3 regions of the Trichocoleus sp. Lan genome follow, and region 1 is predicted to be linked to each of the others. Evidence: predicted binding sites of a transcription regulator. Region 1 holds the regulator's gene; each other region holds the start of a gene.

Region 1 (4,985 bases):
ACGGCGACAAATGGGGCTATATCAATAAGAGTGGCAAATTCGTAATTAAACCCCAATTTGATAGCGCTCAATCTTTTTCGCAAGGGCTAGCAAAAGTTAAGATTGGCAATAAATATGGCTATATCCGCAAACCTCTTCCATAAGTTCTCATTTCTGAAGACATAGAAGAATTGAGAGTCAGTGGTCGCGGAAACTTCAGCAGAATGAAGCGAGAGCCTGGTGAGGATTTCCCCGGCTCTCGTTGCCTTTATCGGAGTGTATTTGCAAGGAAACCTATAACACGCCTTTAGAACTGGGGATCGTACCGCCACGACGGGGATCAACTTCGATTGCCATGCGGAGCGATCGCGCAAACGCTTTGAACGTCGCTTCAATAATGTGGTGCGAATTAATTCCATCTAGTTGGCGAATGTGCAGCGTCATCTGGCTGTGATTGACCAACGCCACAAAAAATTCCCGCACCAGCTGGGTGTCATAAGTCCCGACTCGCTGAGTGGGAATCTCTAAGCCATAACTCAGATGAGGACGTCCGGAAAAATCTAACGCTACCTGAACCAACGCTTCATCGAGAGGGGCGAGGAAATTCCCAAATCGGACAATTCCTTTGCGATCGCCCAGTGCTTGATGCAACGCCATTCCTAGGGTAATTCCCACATCTTCATTGGTATGGTGGTCATCAATTTCCAAGTCTCCCGTCGCGGCTACATCCAAATCAATCAGGCTGTGAGAGGCGATTTGATGCAGCATATGGTCTAAAAACGGAATGCCGGTTTTGGCATTGCAAGTGCCATTCCCGTCTAATTTGACGGTGACGATGACATCCGTTTCGCCCGTCTTGCGGGGAACCCTTGCCATGCGAGGAGACAAAAGCTGTTCAATGCTTGGAGAAGGTGTAAATTGGCGATCGCGTGCCTGCATCGCAGATGCTCACTCAAGAAAATAAAGTTAAGTTTATTATCCTACGTTACTGAGCATCTGGGAGACGCGAAAGCCTTAAAAATGCAAAATTAAAAATTAAAAATTAGCAGAATCTTTGCTTTTTAATTTTTAATTTTTAATGTTTGATTCTTTTTACATCCCCATAATCTCGTATCCCGCATCGACATACAGCACCTGACCTGTAATGCCACTTGCCAAATCGCTACACAAGAAAGCAGCCGCATTTCCCACTTCTTTCTGAGTTACAGTGCGTCGCAGCGGTGCTACTTCCTCAACGTGATGGATCATATCCAGGATGCCACCTACCGCCGACGATGCCAAAGTGCGGATGGGACCTGCCGAAATTGCATTCACGCGAATATTCTGTGGACCTAATTCAGATGCCAGGTAACGGACACTCATTTCCAATCCAGACTTGGCAATTCCCATGACGTTGTAGTTGGGGATCACCTTAACGCCGCCTAGATAAGTCAGCGTGACAATGCTGCCACCTTCTGTCATCAGTGGTTTTGCTGACCCAGCAAGTTGCACCAGAGAATAGGTACTAATTTCTAGAGCTTGGGTGAAGCCAGCGCGGGTAGTGTTGCTAAAATCACCTGATAAATCTTCCTTGTTCGCAAAAGCAAGACAATGGATCAGGATGTCTAGCTTGCCCCACTTATCGCGGATGGCGTCAAATGTAGACTGAATTTGGGTCTCATTCTGGACATCGCAGGGTAAAAATAAGCTGGGGTTGAGGGGTTCTACCAACTCTGCCACTTTTTTTTCAAAGCGGCCTCGGTCGTCTGGCAGGTAAGTCACTCCTAGATTCGCACCCGCTTGGTGCAGTTGCTGAGCAATCCCCCAGGCGATCGATCGATTGTTGGCAATGCCGGTGACAAGGGCGTTTTTTCCGGTTAAATCTAGCATAAATGTCGATTTTGAAGGCAATATTAGAGGATATCCGATTTAGGGGAGTATTCAAGATCGCGATCGCCCGGAGCAAGGCTGTCTAGTACGGGTAAGGAGCGTGCCTCCTTACTCACCATGCATCCCACCCGATAGCGCAGATACTGTCAAGATATCAACATTTTCCGTCATAATCTTACTTGCCTTGAGCAGGGAGAGAACTAAAGAAGGTAGCCGGGGAAACTACTTTAAAATTTTGTATCAAATAGCACAAAAACCGCTTGGAAGTCAGTTTATCTGTGTCTAATGTCAGAAAACTCTCATAGTTGTTTTGCTATGGTTAAAGTTCCTCCGACAGAAAGTTGCAGAAGTCTGTAGGGCAGCATTTAGGAAAAAGGAAGTGGCAGTGACGCAAGATAGACCGCTAGCAGCTGTGTTCCGTCAACTGGGAGGTGGGGCGTTTCCACCCGTGGTGGAAACTTTTGAGCGGGGCAAGACGATCTTTTTCCCAGGAGACCCGGCTGAACGGGTATACTTTTTGCTCAAAGGTGCAGTAAAGCTGTCTCGCGTGTATGAAGCTGGGGAAGAAATTACCGTGGCGCTGCTGCGAGAAAACAGCGTTTTTGGAGTACTGTCCTTAATTACAGGGCATCGTTCGGATCGGTTTTATCACGCTGTAGCATTTACGCCAGTGGAGCTGCTTTCGGCACCGATCGATCAGGTAGAGCAATCGCTCAAGGATAATCCGGAGCTATCGATGTTGATGCTGCGAGGGCTTTCTTCGCGCATTTTGCAAACAGAAATGATGATTGAGACATTAGCTCACCGAGATATGGGATCGCGCTTGGTGAGTTTTCTATTGATTCTGTGCCGTGATTTTGGCGTTCCTACCGCCAATGGAATTACGATCGATCTGAAGCTTTCTCATCAAGCGATCGCAGAAGCAATCGGCTCCACCAGGGTAACTGTCACCCGCTTACTGGGAGATTTGCGGGAGGAAAAAATGATTTCTATCCACAAGAAAAAAATTACGGTACACAACCCAGTTACACTGAGTCAGCAGTTTACTTGAAAACAGCTAGAGGCTCTCGTCAGGTTGTAGGTTAGGTTGTTGGTTAAAACGGCATGGTAGCGCGAGCAGGTTATCCAGTTTTAACATTTAGTCGGGAGTTGAGTTAAAAGGTGTCAGGTTTTAAGCGGATAGTTTTCAACCTTCCAACCTTTAACCTTTCCGATTTCACCTTCGATCTTTAATTCCTGTTAACCCTTTCTCTAGCCTGCGATGCGATAGGCTGTAACTGGAATGACTGTAGCAGACAATGACCGACAGTGCGCTCTTCCTGATTTTGTCTATTTTAGTGTTGGGAAGCGTCATCGCAACGGTAGGCGATCGCATTGGCACGCGCGTGGGAAAAGCACGCCTGTCGTTGTTCAATCTGCGTCCCCGCAAAACAGCTGTTTTGGTAACGATTCTGACAGGGCTAACGATTTCTGCCTCAACACTAACAATCATCTTCGCGACCAGCGAACAATTGCGGATTGGAGTTTTTAGACTCCAAGAAGTGCAGAAAAAACTCAAGACAGCAAGTAAGGATATTGCTAAAGCGAACGAGCAGAAACGGAAAACCGAAAGCGAACTTGCTAAAACCGCCGCCCAAAAAGAGCAAGTAGAGAAGGAACTCGCTCAAGCTCGCACCCAGCAATCTGTCGCTCAGCAGCGCTTAGATGCGATTAATCGATCTTTGGCAGCTGCGCTGGCTAAACAAGGCCAGACGGAGGCGCAACTAAATCAGACTCAAAGCGAACTGACCCGGGTTGCCAGCAGCTTTCAGCAAACCCAAAAACAGCTTACATCTGTCTCAGGGCAAGCCAAGACGCTACGTTCCGAAATCCAACAACTTCAAGCAGAACGCCAAGAACTCCTCCAGCAGCGAAATCAAGTCAGAGCTGAAATTACTGAATTCAAAGCGAAAGTGACTCAGCGCGACCAAAAAATTGCCCAGCAAGACCGAGCAATTAGCCAACGCGATGAGCAAATTCTCAAGCGGGATCAAGCCCTTGTCGAACTTGATGAGAAACTTGCTGCCTTTCGGAAGAGCCTGAGCGATCGCGATGAGCAAATTGCCCAGCGAGACAAAGCCTTATCTCTACTTGACAACAAAATTTCTCAACGAGATGAGGTGATTGCCCAGCGAGAAAATCGCCTTAAAGAACTCGAAAAACAACAAGCTTCCCTAGAGCAGGAAGTGGCAACCTTAGAACAGTATTACCAGTCTTATCAAACTTTGCGTCAGGGTAGTCTGGCACTGCTGCGCGGTCAGGTTCTGGCGGCTGGCGTTTTTCGTATTGTCGAGCCAGCCGCAGCCCGACAGGTCATTGAGCAGCTATTACGGGAAGCGAATCGGACAGCGATTAAAGCGACCCAACCCGGTCTCAACAAGGTGGCGAACGAACGGGTCGTGCAAATTACAGAGGCACAGGTCGAGCAACTGATCAACCAGATTCAGGATGGTCGAAACTATGTAGTCCGAGTTTTTTCGGCTGGTAACTATGTCCAGGGAGAAAAGCAGGTACAAGTCTTTGCAGACGCCGCACCCAATCAAGTTGTATTCCGCACTGGTGAAGTCGTAGCAACGACATCTGCCGATCCTTCAAACATGACCGACCAACAAATTCGGCAGCGGATTGACCTGCTGCTTGGAGCATCCCAGTTCCGAGCCACTCGCGCGGGGATTTTAGGAGATACAGTTCAGGTTGGCGACAATCGAATTGTTAGCTTGATTCGGTTTATCGAGCAGTTGAAAAAGCACAATAAGCCGATTTCTCTGAAAGCGGTCGTGGCAGAGGACGCCTATATTGCCGGACCCATGAAATTAAATTTGGAGGCAGTTGAAGACGGAGAAGTTGTGGTGAGGATGTAATTTATTAGTCATGAGTGATGAGATGATGACTAATGGCAATTAACCATTCGTAAATTAGCAATTAGCCAATTCAGATGATTTTAGGGTTCGATCCAGGGCGCGATAAGTGTGGTTTAGCCGTAGTGGGGAAAGACAATTCTCTGCATTACCACGAGGTTGTACCGGCAGAAGCAGCGATCGCAACGATCCTTGACTTATGTGAAGAGTACCCGATTGATACTTTGGTGATGGGCGATC
Region 2 (4,985 bases), on a different contig from region 1:
GCGATCGCATCAACGGTTGTGGTGGCAATGATTATCTGTACGGTGAGTCCGGACATGACCAAATCTGGGGAGATGGGGGCGATGACCGACTTTACGGAGGCTTGGGGAATGACATCCTCACCGGAGGTTTGGGGCGCGATATTTTCGCAGTTTCCAAAGGTGAAGGAACTGACACCATCCGCGACTTCCAAATTGGTCAAGACTACATTGGGTTAGTTGGTGGTTTGGCACTGAATCAGTTGTCGATTATTCAGCAAGGTAGCAATACCAGCATTATTGACAATTCCAACAACCAGACTCTGGCAATATTGGCTGGGGTGAATGCTGCTACGTTTATGAGTAATGCAGCTTCTACTTTTGTAAGTATCTAGTATGAGGAAGCAGCTTTAATTAATATTTAAAGCTGCTGATTTGGCAACTATTGACAATGAGTTGCTGTGGATATGAGCCTGAAGCCAGAACAGAATCTAATAGAGAAAATGCTTCTAAGAACATCAACACCGTACATCTACACAATTTTGCTGCTGTTAGGAACGCTAACTTCAACTGCTACCGCCCAAACACCTAATTTAAAACCCAATCCATCAAGCTCGACAACAGACTTTACAGGCGTTACAATCCTCCAGCTACCTGATGGCATTCCTGAATTAAATAACGATACTGTAGACTCATCCTTTGGCGATACCCTTGATGTAGCAAAACACCCACCAGGCGCGTTGGAACCCGCAGCCTTAAGCTTCGAGGACCAGAATTCTTTAGCCAAACCGTCTTTTTACACGCTAAAACAAGGGCGTTTTCTTGCCCAAATATCTAATGTAAAAACTGCACTCCCCACACCAGAATCTAGTTCCAAAGCCGTACCTTCCCCAGAGACATTGGAGGTTGAGATTTCTCAACCTTTAGCAGAAGTAAAAACACCTCCTCGGACTTTGCGCGAAGCAGGGTTACTCCAAGAAATACTAACCCCAGAAAACGCCGCTCCTACAGAAGAGATTAGCGCTGCCACTAAACAAACAGCACCATCAGATCGAGTTCGTTCTCAACGATTTCTGCCCCGGATCGGCGCTGAATTTACCACTGGTTCTGGTGTGGGTTATGAAAGTTCTTTTGGTAGCATTGGAGGCTTTGTTCCCCTATGGCAAAACTCAGACAAACTCACCTTCTTAGAAGGTCGATTGCTGTTGTCAACGGAAGATTCTCATATAAGCAGCAATATTGTTTTAGGACATCGCTTTTATAGTGCCAAAGATAACCGGATCTTGGGTGGCTATGTCGCCTTCGATACCCGCGACACGGGTAATAGCAACTTTAATCAACTGGGTGCTGGGTTTGAAAGCTTAGGAGAAAACTGGGATATTCGCGCGAATGCTTACATTGCGGTTGGAGATACCCGCCAACTGACCCAAGAGAGGGTTTTTTCTACAGGTTTATCGTTTTCAGACCCTTTCTTTCAGGGTAATTTCTTGGGTCAAACTAGAAATCAACAACTTCAACGCGATCGCAATTTTGAAGCAGCGATGGCAGGATTTGATGTTGAAGCTGGCGTGAAAATCGCCCAGCTAGGTCGAACCGGCGACCTCCGAGGCTATGCTGGAGTTTATTATTATGATGCCCCAGGCAGTGCAGAGATTTTGGGCTGGCGGACTCGGTTAGAAGCCCGTCCTACTGACACTTTCAGCCTGGGACTATTGCTCTCAAATGATGCCACTTTTGGCACGAATTTGGTGCTGAGTGTGGGGGCGAATTTTCCCGGAACTCGTCCGAGAGGGATACGAACAGAAGATCGGGTTCTGGCGCGTCTGGGGGAATCTGTTACCCGAAACGCGAATATTGTAGTCGATGAACAATCCGAATCTGAGTCTTTCAGCGTACAAGATACGGTATTTGTCACAAATCCCGCGACGGGTCAACCGTGGAGATTTCGGCACGTCAATTTGGGAATTGGAACCGGGAACGGCACGTTTGAGAATCCGACTGGAACGGTTGCGGAAGCTTTGGTTGTGGCTCAACCCAATGATATTGTCTACGTGCAACCAGGGACAAATCCTGGGGTTCCTGCTTTCAAGATTCCTGACCAAGTGCAAGTGCTTTCAACTGGCCCTGTGCAGCGTATAGATACCGTGGAACTCGGCAATTTACAATTACCCTTGTCTAATGCGGGGATACTGGCAGACGTGACAGGAACGGTCACGATGGGGAACACGACAACCCTTTCGGGTTTTGCCATTAGCACAACTACTGGTTCTGGCATCGCTGGAAGCAACATCAGCAATGCAATTATTCGAGACAACGCGATCGCGAATTCTGCCAGTGAGGGCATCTTACTGGAGAACGTGACCGGGCAGATACTGATTCAAGACAATGCGATCGCAAATTCTGCTTTGGAAGGCTTTTCCCTCAACAATAATCAGGGGCAAGTTAACCTAATTCTTGTCAAAAACACGATCGCCAACAATGGTGCTTTAGCTAACGAAGGGGACGGCATCAATCTTGAACTTCGCAATACTGCAACTGGAACCTTTAATATCTCAGAGAATACGATTACTGGCAGTAACAGCTTCGGGAGCATCGCCGACGGAGTCGAGGTAAAACTGTTCGAGAGTGCTTCCGGAACCTTTACTCTGACTAATAACCAAATAACCGCAAATCAATTTAGTGGCATTAATATTGAACTTGAATCCAATACTTTGGGGACATTTGAGATTGCCAACAGCACAATCTCAGGCAATCAATTTGATGGAATTTCTATCAAGCTAAACGATAGCGCGACTGGAACGTTTAATATCACTAATACTCAAATTTCTAAAAACGGGTTTTATGGGATTGGGATACCTCTCTCAAATAACACCTCTGGAACCTTCAACATTACCAATAGCACCATTGCTGAAAATCAAGATAATGGAGTGAATATCGCACTTTCCGATGCAGCGATAGGAACAGTCAATATTTCTAACAATCAGCAAATTTCTAAAAATGGATTTTACGGAATTTTTACCAGCATCAATGGAAACGCCCAACTTCAATTCCTCAGTGAATCAAATCAAATTATAGATAATGCTTTTACCGGGCTTTCCCTCAACAGCTACGATACTGCTAAAATCTTTGCCGGAGTCCGGCTTAACACCATAACAGGCAGCGCAATCGGCGATCTCGAAGCAATAACCAGCGGTTCTGGCGATACAATTTGTCTCCAACCCCGCAATAATACGATTGGAAACTTTTTCTTAAATGACAGTTTTGGAGGAGCGATCCAGATAGAAACGGGAACGCTGTCTACAAATAATATCTCTGTCAGCGATCTTAGCAATTGGTCTGGAACCACTGTATCGGCTGGAACTTGTGGTTTCCCTTAATCGGTAAACGATACCAGTTCACTTTTGTCGGATCTCACGTGTAATCCCCCAGATCCCCATTTTCAGGTGGGATTCGAGAATTGAAGTGCCTGTAGAGACGCGATTAATCGCGTCTCTACAGGAGTTCGCGAATTATTTAGGCGTAGCAATCCTACATGATTCGTGAAGGAGAGATCCCCAACTTCGAGAAAGAAGCCGGAGATCTGAACCACTGTATTCGCCAGTAGATGATTTGTAGGGAGAAGTTGTGTAACAAGATACAGAATGACTTTACATAAGATAATGCCTCAGATAGGTATATCGAGAAGCCATAACTACATCCTAGGACGAGGAATTTGTACCTCTGGCTTTCTAAGATTGATCTCAAGCAAAAATAATAGGAGTAGTTTATGACCGAACAACCAGATCAACAAGTTAATAACTTACCTTCAGAAGTCCAAGAACTGCCTGAGGCTGCTCAGCAGATTTTCCAGGCTGCATTTAAGAGTGCCCATGAAGACGGGATGGACGAAGAAGCTGCCCGCAAGGTTGCGTGGAACACCATCAACAGCGAATACCGTCAAGGTGAAGATGGCAACTGGGAGCGGACTCCTGAAATGATAAACGAAGACAATTCAAATCCCGTAACCCGCGCTGCGGTTCAGTCTGGTGGCAATTAAACGCTTTTAAGTAGCAATCGTTTAGATTGATTGACAATAGAAGGCGGTCTGTGCAAGTCACAGACCGCCTTTTGCCTATAGGTCTACGTTTAGCTTAATTTGCAGTAAAATGAACCGTTTTAAGTGCAGCGAACGATATATAGATAAATACCCTCAGATAGAACCTCACCCCTAGCCCCTCTCCCTCTGGGTTCATAAGGTAGGGTTACACTAGAGTGCATTCAATAAAGAATTTCCATCGTGGCGTCTGAAAGCAAATTGTTCGCGTCGCCAGTTGACTAAAGCAACTGCGCCCAAAAGATAAATTTGAATAAATTATGATAATTTATGGTTGTAGCTAGCTCAACCTTGCTAATTGTCTCAACTCAATGGTTGATCAATTAACCAGGTAAAAAAATAAAAGGAGGTAGAACATAATGAAAAAAACATTCAATAACCTATTATTAACAGGCCTTGTAGTGTTTTCAATGGCGCTGGTCAGTGGTTGTGGTGGAGGCGAAAACTCTACTACTTCTCAGGCTTCTCCTTCCCCAAAATCTACTGCATCTCAGACTTCAACTACCTCTACACCGACTTCTTCTCAACTGACTTTTGAAAAATCCTTCCTTGTCAGAAAAACTCCCGATAAAAAAGTTGTGCCGGTCAATGATGGAGTTTATAAAAGAGGGGAAGATGTTCAGCTAGTCTTGCTTAATGTTGGCAAATTTAAGAAAGGTCAGGATGGGAAAAACTGGCTAGATATGGATATGGAAGTTAAAAATGCCAAGGGCGAAGTTATTTTGGTGAAAAAGAGCTTAATTGGAGAAAAAGGACATACAGCTTTAAAAGATGATGTAGCAGCCTCTCCCAATGGCACTGTTAATACAACTCCTAAAATTCAACCGGGAACTTACCAAATTCAGCTAACGATTTATGACAAGGTGGGTGGTGGTAGGGTAACAGAAACTAAAGCTTTTACTTTGAAATAAGGGCG
Region 3 (4,985 bases), on a different contig from region 1:
CCTAAGTTTCGTAAACAAATTGCTCGGATTGAAGTGACTGGTGCGATTGGCAGTACTACCCGAAAACAAGTTCTAGAAAGCCTGAAAACGGTTGAAGAACGAAAGTTTCCAGCATTACTGCTACGCATTGATAGTCCTGGTGGTACGGTCGGGGATTCGCAAGAAATCTATGAAGCCCTGACTCGCCTGCAAAAAAAGGTGAAAATTGTTGCCAGCTTTGGCAATATCTCCGCATCTGGAGGAGTCTATATCGGGATGGGAGCCGAACACATTGTTTCCAACCCAGGCACAATTACCGGCAGTATCGGTGTAATTCTCCGGGGAAACAACCTGGAGCGCTTGCTAGAAAAGATTGGCGTTTCTTTCAAGGTGATCAAATCGGGTCCTTATAAAGATATTCTGGCTTTTGACCGGGAACTCACCGAGCCGGAAAAGAATATTCTCCAAGACCTGATTGACGTCAGTTATCAGCAATTTGTGCAAACGGTTGCTGAGGCTCGGAAGCTGACAACCGAAACCGTTAAAAGTTTTGCCGATGGTCGCATTTTCACAGGTCAACAAGCGTTAGAACTGGGAATTGTTGACCGGCTTGGCACTGAGGAAGATGCCCGCCGTTGGGCTGCGGAACTGGTCGGTCTCGATCCCGAAAAAACGAAGTGTTACACCCTGGAAGAACGCAAACCTTTCTGGAATCGTGTGGTATCGAGCAGAGTTCAAGGGGCATCTAGTCTATCAGCTGGGATAGACTGGTTAGAATTTGAACTTTCTACCAGTGGTCAGCCGTTGTGGCTTTACCGACCCTAGTCTGAAGTTTAGATTTTAGATTATAGATGATTTAGATGATTCTGAAATCCAAAATCTAAAATTCAAAATCTCAATTATAAAATGGAGGATGCTTGCGTGGAGTGGCGAGTTCGAGCGATTCGCGGGGCAACAACTGCCTCACAAAACACGGCTGAGGCAATTCGAGAAGTGGTAGCGGAACTACTCGATGAATTAGAAGTACACAATCAACTACATCCCGATCTAATTATTAGTGCCACGTTCTCGGTAACGCGGGATCTGGATGCGATCTTTCCCGCTGCGATCGCTCGCTCTCGTCCCCACTGGGACAATGTCCCTCTGCTCGATGTCCAGCAAATGCATGTGGAGGGAGGGCTGGAGCGTTGCATCCGCTTCTTAATTCACGTCAATTTGCCAGCTTCCCATCCACCGATTTACCATCCTTATCTGCGGGGAGCTAAAAGCCTAAGACCGGATTGGAGTTTGTCTCAGGTTAGCTTATCCTCGCAGTCAACGATTCAGTCGTTTCATCGCTGAGGTTTTTTGTCATTAGTGATTCGTCCCCAGTCATTGACGAATCACTAATGACATTTATTAGCTATTTTCTAGGTTTTTAGGTGATTTGTTGTGAAAATGGATGCCTAAAAAAACGTCATATAAAAAGCTCCAGAAATTTTTTCCTTGCCAGATTCCCAGAGTTTGATAACAGCCTTTTTCATCTAAAAGGGGCTTGGTGGCGTAATAAGCATTTTGGTAGTGATACCAGGGGATGGAAGGCCACAAATGATGAATGAGGTGGTAATTTTGCCCCATGATCAGCAAATTGAGGATGGGGTTGGGGTAAACTCTGGCATTTTTCCAGCGATCGCGTTCTTGATGAGGGCGATGCGGCAAATAATCAAAAAACAATCCCAGCGCCAATCCTACCAGGGCAGAAGGGATAAACCAAAAATTGAGAATGTAGCCTAAGAATTGGTATTGAATTGAGATATAGAAAATCGTCCCGACAAACAAGCGGCTTAAGAACCATTCTAAAAGTTCAGATTTTCGCCACAGCTGCCGTTTAAAGAAAAATACTTCGTGGTATAAAAACCGCACCGGAATTAACCACAGGGGTCCGCCAGTAGAAACGTAATGATCTGGATCGTTTTCCGGGTCATTTACATGGGCATGATGCTGCAAATGAACTCTAGTAAATACTGGGAAGGCAAAGACTAACATCAGCGCACTGCCATGTCCCAGGATGGCATTGATGACTCGGTTACGATGGGCAGAATTATGACAAGCATCATGAATCACCGTTCCACAAATGTGCAAGGCGATCGTGTTTGTGATAAAGCAACACCAGTGAGGCCACTCCCAGAGCCAATAACCAAAGTTTGATAGCACAACCATCGCTACGGCGGCTAGAAACATGAGTAGCGTTGGGCTTAGGGACGCAGGCGGTTCCAGGAAATGTCTGGGAACTGTCAGCGGCTTTTGTGCCTCCAACAACATTGTTTTCTCCTTTTGAATGATTTAAGGGTTCTACGGGAACTTTGCTTCGGTTTTCCCGTCACTATGGCATCTAGGGGGGTACGTTGTGCAACATTGGATACACGATAAACAGTACCCACTGATTGACAATTTTCAAAAAACACGCTCTATTTTCCTGCCTTCTTACCCTTATTCCTACCAGGGAAGCGGGGGATTCTAGTCGTGCTTTCGTAGTATACGCTACGAAGACCGATTTATAAAGATTTATGAAATTAGCTCATTTAATTCAAATGATGCTAACGATAGTCAAAAAATATACAGGAGGATTGTTGATATGTCACCACATCTGGCTAGGTTCGCGTTTGAAGCAAAGTCCTTAGTGGTCAAAAGTGTGGCTTTATCTGCCGGTGTAGCAATTCTACTGAATAGCGGTATTGCCTTTGCCGGTTCTGTTCAGCAAGCGCAACTGCCGGGTGTAGAAGATGAGAATACTCAGACCTCGGACGGGGATGTTGTGGTAGACACCGATGGGAGTCCAGATAGCACCACTAGCTCAGGAACGGAATCAGAGAATAGTACAACTGCTAACAAGCCACGGTTTACCTGCCAGCTAACGAACAGTCAGTATATGGTGATGTATCACCCGAAAAGTCAACCCGATCAAGCTTATGCTTGGGCAACTCCCACTCCTTTAGGCGGTGGTTGGACTGCGGAGAGACGCTGTAACGAAATTAGTCGCAGATTAGAATCTTATCGACCCGATGGTCTTCAGGAAATGCGGGCATCGGTGGAAAATAACTACAACGTTGTTTGCATCACGACTCAGAAAAATCCAGACTGTCGGATTGTCCTGACTGTACCTCCCGGTGAAAATCCGCAGTTGATCCGCGATCGCGTTTTCCAAAATATCAGCATTGCTGACAGCGGACAGGTGACAGAGGGCGTCAATACCTTTGTTGGGGGTCGGGATGCTCAAATGCTCAACGATCTATTAAACTTGGGCTTATCTTCCCTCGGCGGCAGCACAAATCGCTCCAGCCGTAGGTCACAAAGCGTTAACTTGCGACCTTTCTTAGATCGAGCTGATGGTGGCACCGGCACCCAGTTGAAAGGCGGAGTGCCTATGCGCTCGAATCGAGCCAATCCTCGACTGAATCCAGGCAACTTCCGTTAAAAATTGTTGATAGGCGAGCGGGGATTCAAACCCGCGATCGCATAATCAGCACAATCAATAGAATAGAGAAGATACAAAATTGTTTGGCTTCCCAACATTGAGCCGTCTGGAAGCCAGACAATTTTATTTATTTATAGATGGCGATCGCTCTTAGGAGCTAAAACAAATAAAAGCATTCCTAACACGTTGAATCTGTCAATGTTACTTTAGGGATATTGACAACAGGGTAAGTGCATAACTATGTCAGCCGTTAGAAATATAAGGCTGTTACTGGTAGTGTTTTCACTAACAGCGATCGCTAACTCGCTTCAACCAGTACAAGCACAGCCGATTACCCCAGCGGCTGACGGCACTGGCACAATTGTTACTCCAGATGGGAATCGTCTTAACATTAGCGGCGGCACGCTTTCAAAAGATCAAGCAAATCTTTTTCATAGCTTTGAGCAGCTAGGATTAAATTCTGGGGAAATTGCGAACTTTCTTTCTAACCCTAATATTCAAAATATCTTAGGGCGTGTTACAGGTGGGAATGCTTCTTATATCGATGGATTAATCCAAGTCACGGGAGGAAACTCCAATCTGTTCTTGATGAATCCAGCGGGAATTATCTTTGGTTCCCATGCCAGCCTGAATGTACCGGCTTCATTTACCGCCACCACTGCCACAGGTATCGGTTTTGGCAGTAATTGGTTTAATGCAATTGGTGCGAATGACTACGCTACATTGGTCGGAACGCCCAGCCAGTTTATTTTTAACACTCTTCAACCAGGAAGCATTATCAATGCGGGGAATTTAGCAGTATCGGGAAATTTAACCCTGTTAGGTGGCACGGCGGTCACTACGGGGCAGATGAGGGCGACTGGGGGGCAAATTGCTGTAGTCGGTGTACCGGGTGAGAAATTAGTGCGGCTGAGTCTACCCGGCAGCCCTCTAAGTTTAGAAATTCAACCGCTACCTAGCTCAAATACAGCCGCGCTACCCTTTACTCCCCTTTCCCTGCCTTCGCTGCTAACGGGCGGAAATCTCGCGAATGCCACAGGATTAACCGTCAATAGCGATGGCACGGTACGATTGACTGCTTCTAGTGCTGAAATTGGCACACAACCGGGTACTGCGATTGCTTCTGGCACCCTGAATGTATCGGGTCAAATCGGCGGCACTGTCTATGTCTTGGGCAACCAAGCGAGTGTCATTAGTGGCAATATTAACGCTTCGGGCACCAATGGCGGCGGTGCGGTACTGATTGGCGGTGATTATCAGGGTCAAGGCAAAGTGCCAAATGCCTTACAAACATTGGTTAGCAGCGACTCGGTGATTTCTGCCGACGCACTGCACAACGGGAATGGTGGAAAAGTCATTGTTTTTGCAGATGATACAGCTAGCATTTACGGGACACTAACGGCAAGGGGAGGCATTTATTCTGGAAATGGTGGGTTGATTGAAACTTCTAGCAAACAGTTTCTCAATCTCACCAGTACGCCGGATGCAAGTGCGCCTCAGGGACTCGGTGGTACTTGGCTGATTGACCCGACCGATATCACGATTGTGAATA

The links. Region 1 encodes NtcA, which controls nitrogen genes in cyanobacteria. Its sites were predicted from a motif close to TTTGTANNNNNNNNTACAAA; they were not measured.
Region 2: a site for NtcA is predicted at 3,598-3,617, ahead of NDA03_RS18430 (ChaB family protein). Genes of this name have one in related genera too.
Region 3: a site for NtcA is predicted at 2,487-2,506, ahead of crtR (beta-carotene hydroxylase). Genes of this name have one in related genera too.

The regions. Positions count from the first base shown of each region.
Region 1 is NZ_JAMPKA010000003.1:146,905-151,889, forward strand. Features, by position in the region: gene NDA03_RS03675 (WG repeat-containing protein) at 1-143, shown strand, start outside; gene hisB (imidazoleglycerol-phosphate dehydratase HisB) at 274-918, opposite strand; gene fabI (enoyl-ACP reductase FabI) at 1,072-1,848, opposite strand; gene ntcA (global nitrogen regulator NtcA) at 2,228-2,899, shown strand; gene NDA03_RS03695 (DUF3084 domain-containing protein) at 3,147-4,748, shown strand; gene NDA03_RS03700 (pre-16S rRNA-processing nuclease YqgF) at 4,823-4,985, shown strand, end outside.
Region 2 is NZ_JAMPKA010000020.1:109,767-114,751, forward strand. Features, by position in the region: gene NDA03_RS18420 (DUF4347 domain-containing protein) at 1-371, shown strand, start outside; gene NDA03_RS18425 (right-handed parallel beta-helix repeat-containing protein) at 444-3,353, shown strand; gene NDA03_RS18430 (ChaB family protein) at 3,743-4,012, shown strand; gene NDA03_RS18435 (hypothetical protein) at 4,429-4,980, shown strand.
Region 3 is NZ_JAMPKA010000020.1:49,458-54,442, reverse strand. Features, by position in the region: gene sppA (signal peptide peptidase SppA) at 1-804, shown strand, start outside; gene aroH (chorismate mutase) at 886-1,320, shown strand; gene crtR (beta-carotene hydroxylase) at 1,378-2,280, opposite strand; gene NDA03_RS18225 (COP23 domain-containing protein) at 2,594-3,433, shown strand; gene NDA03_RS18220 (CHAT domain-containing protein) at 3,674-4,985, shown strand, end outside.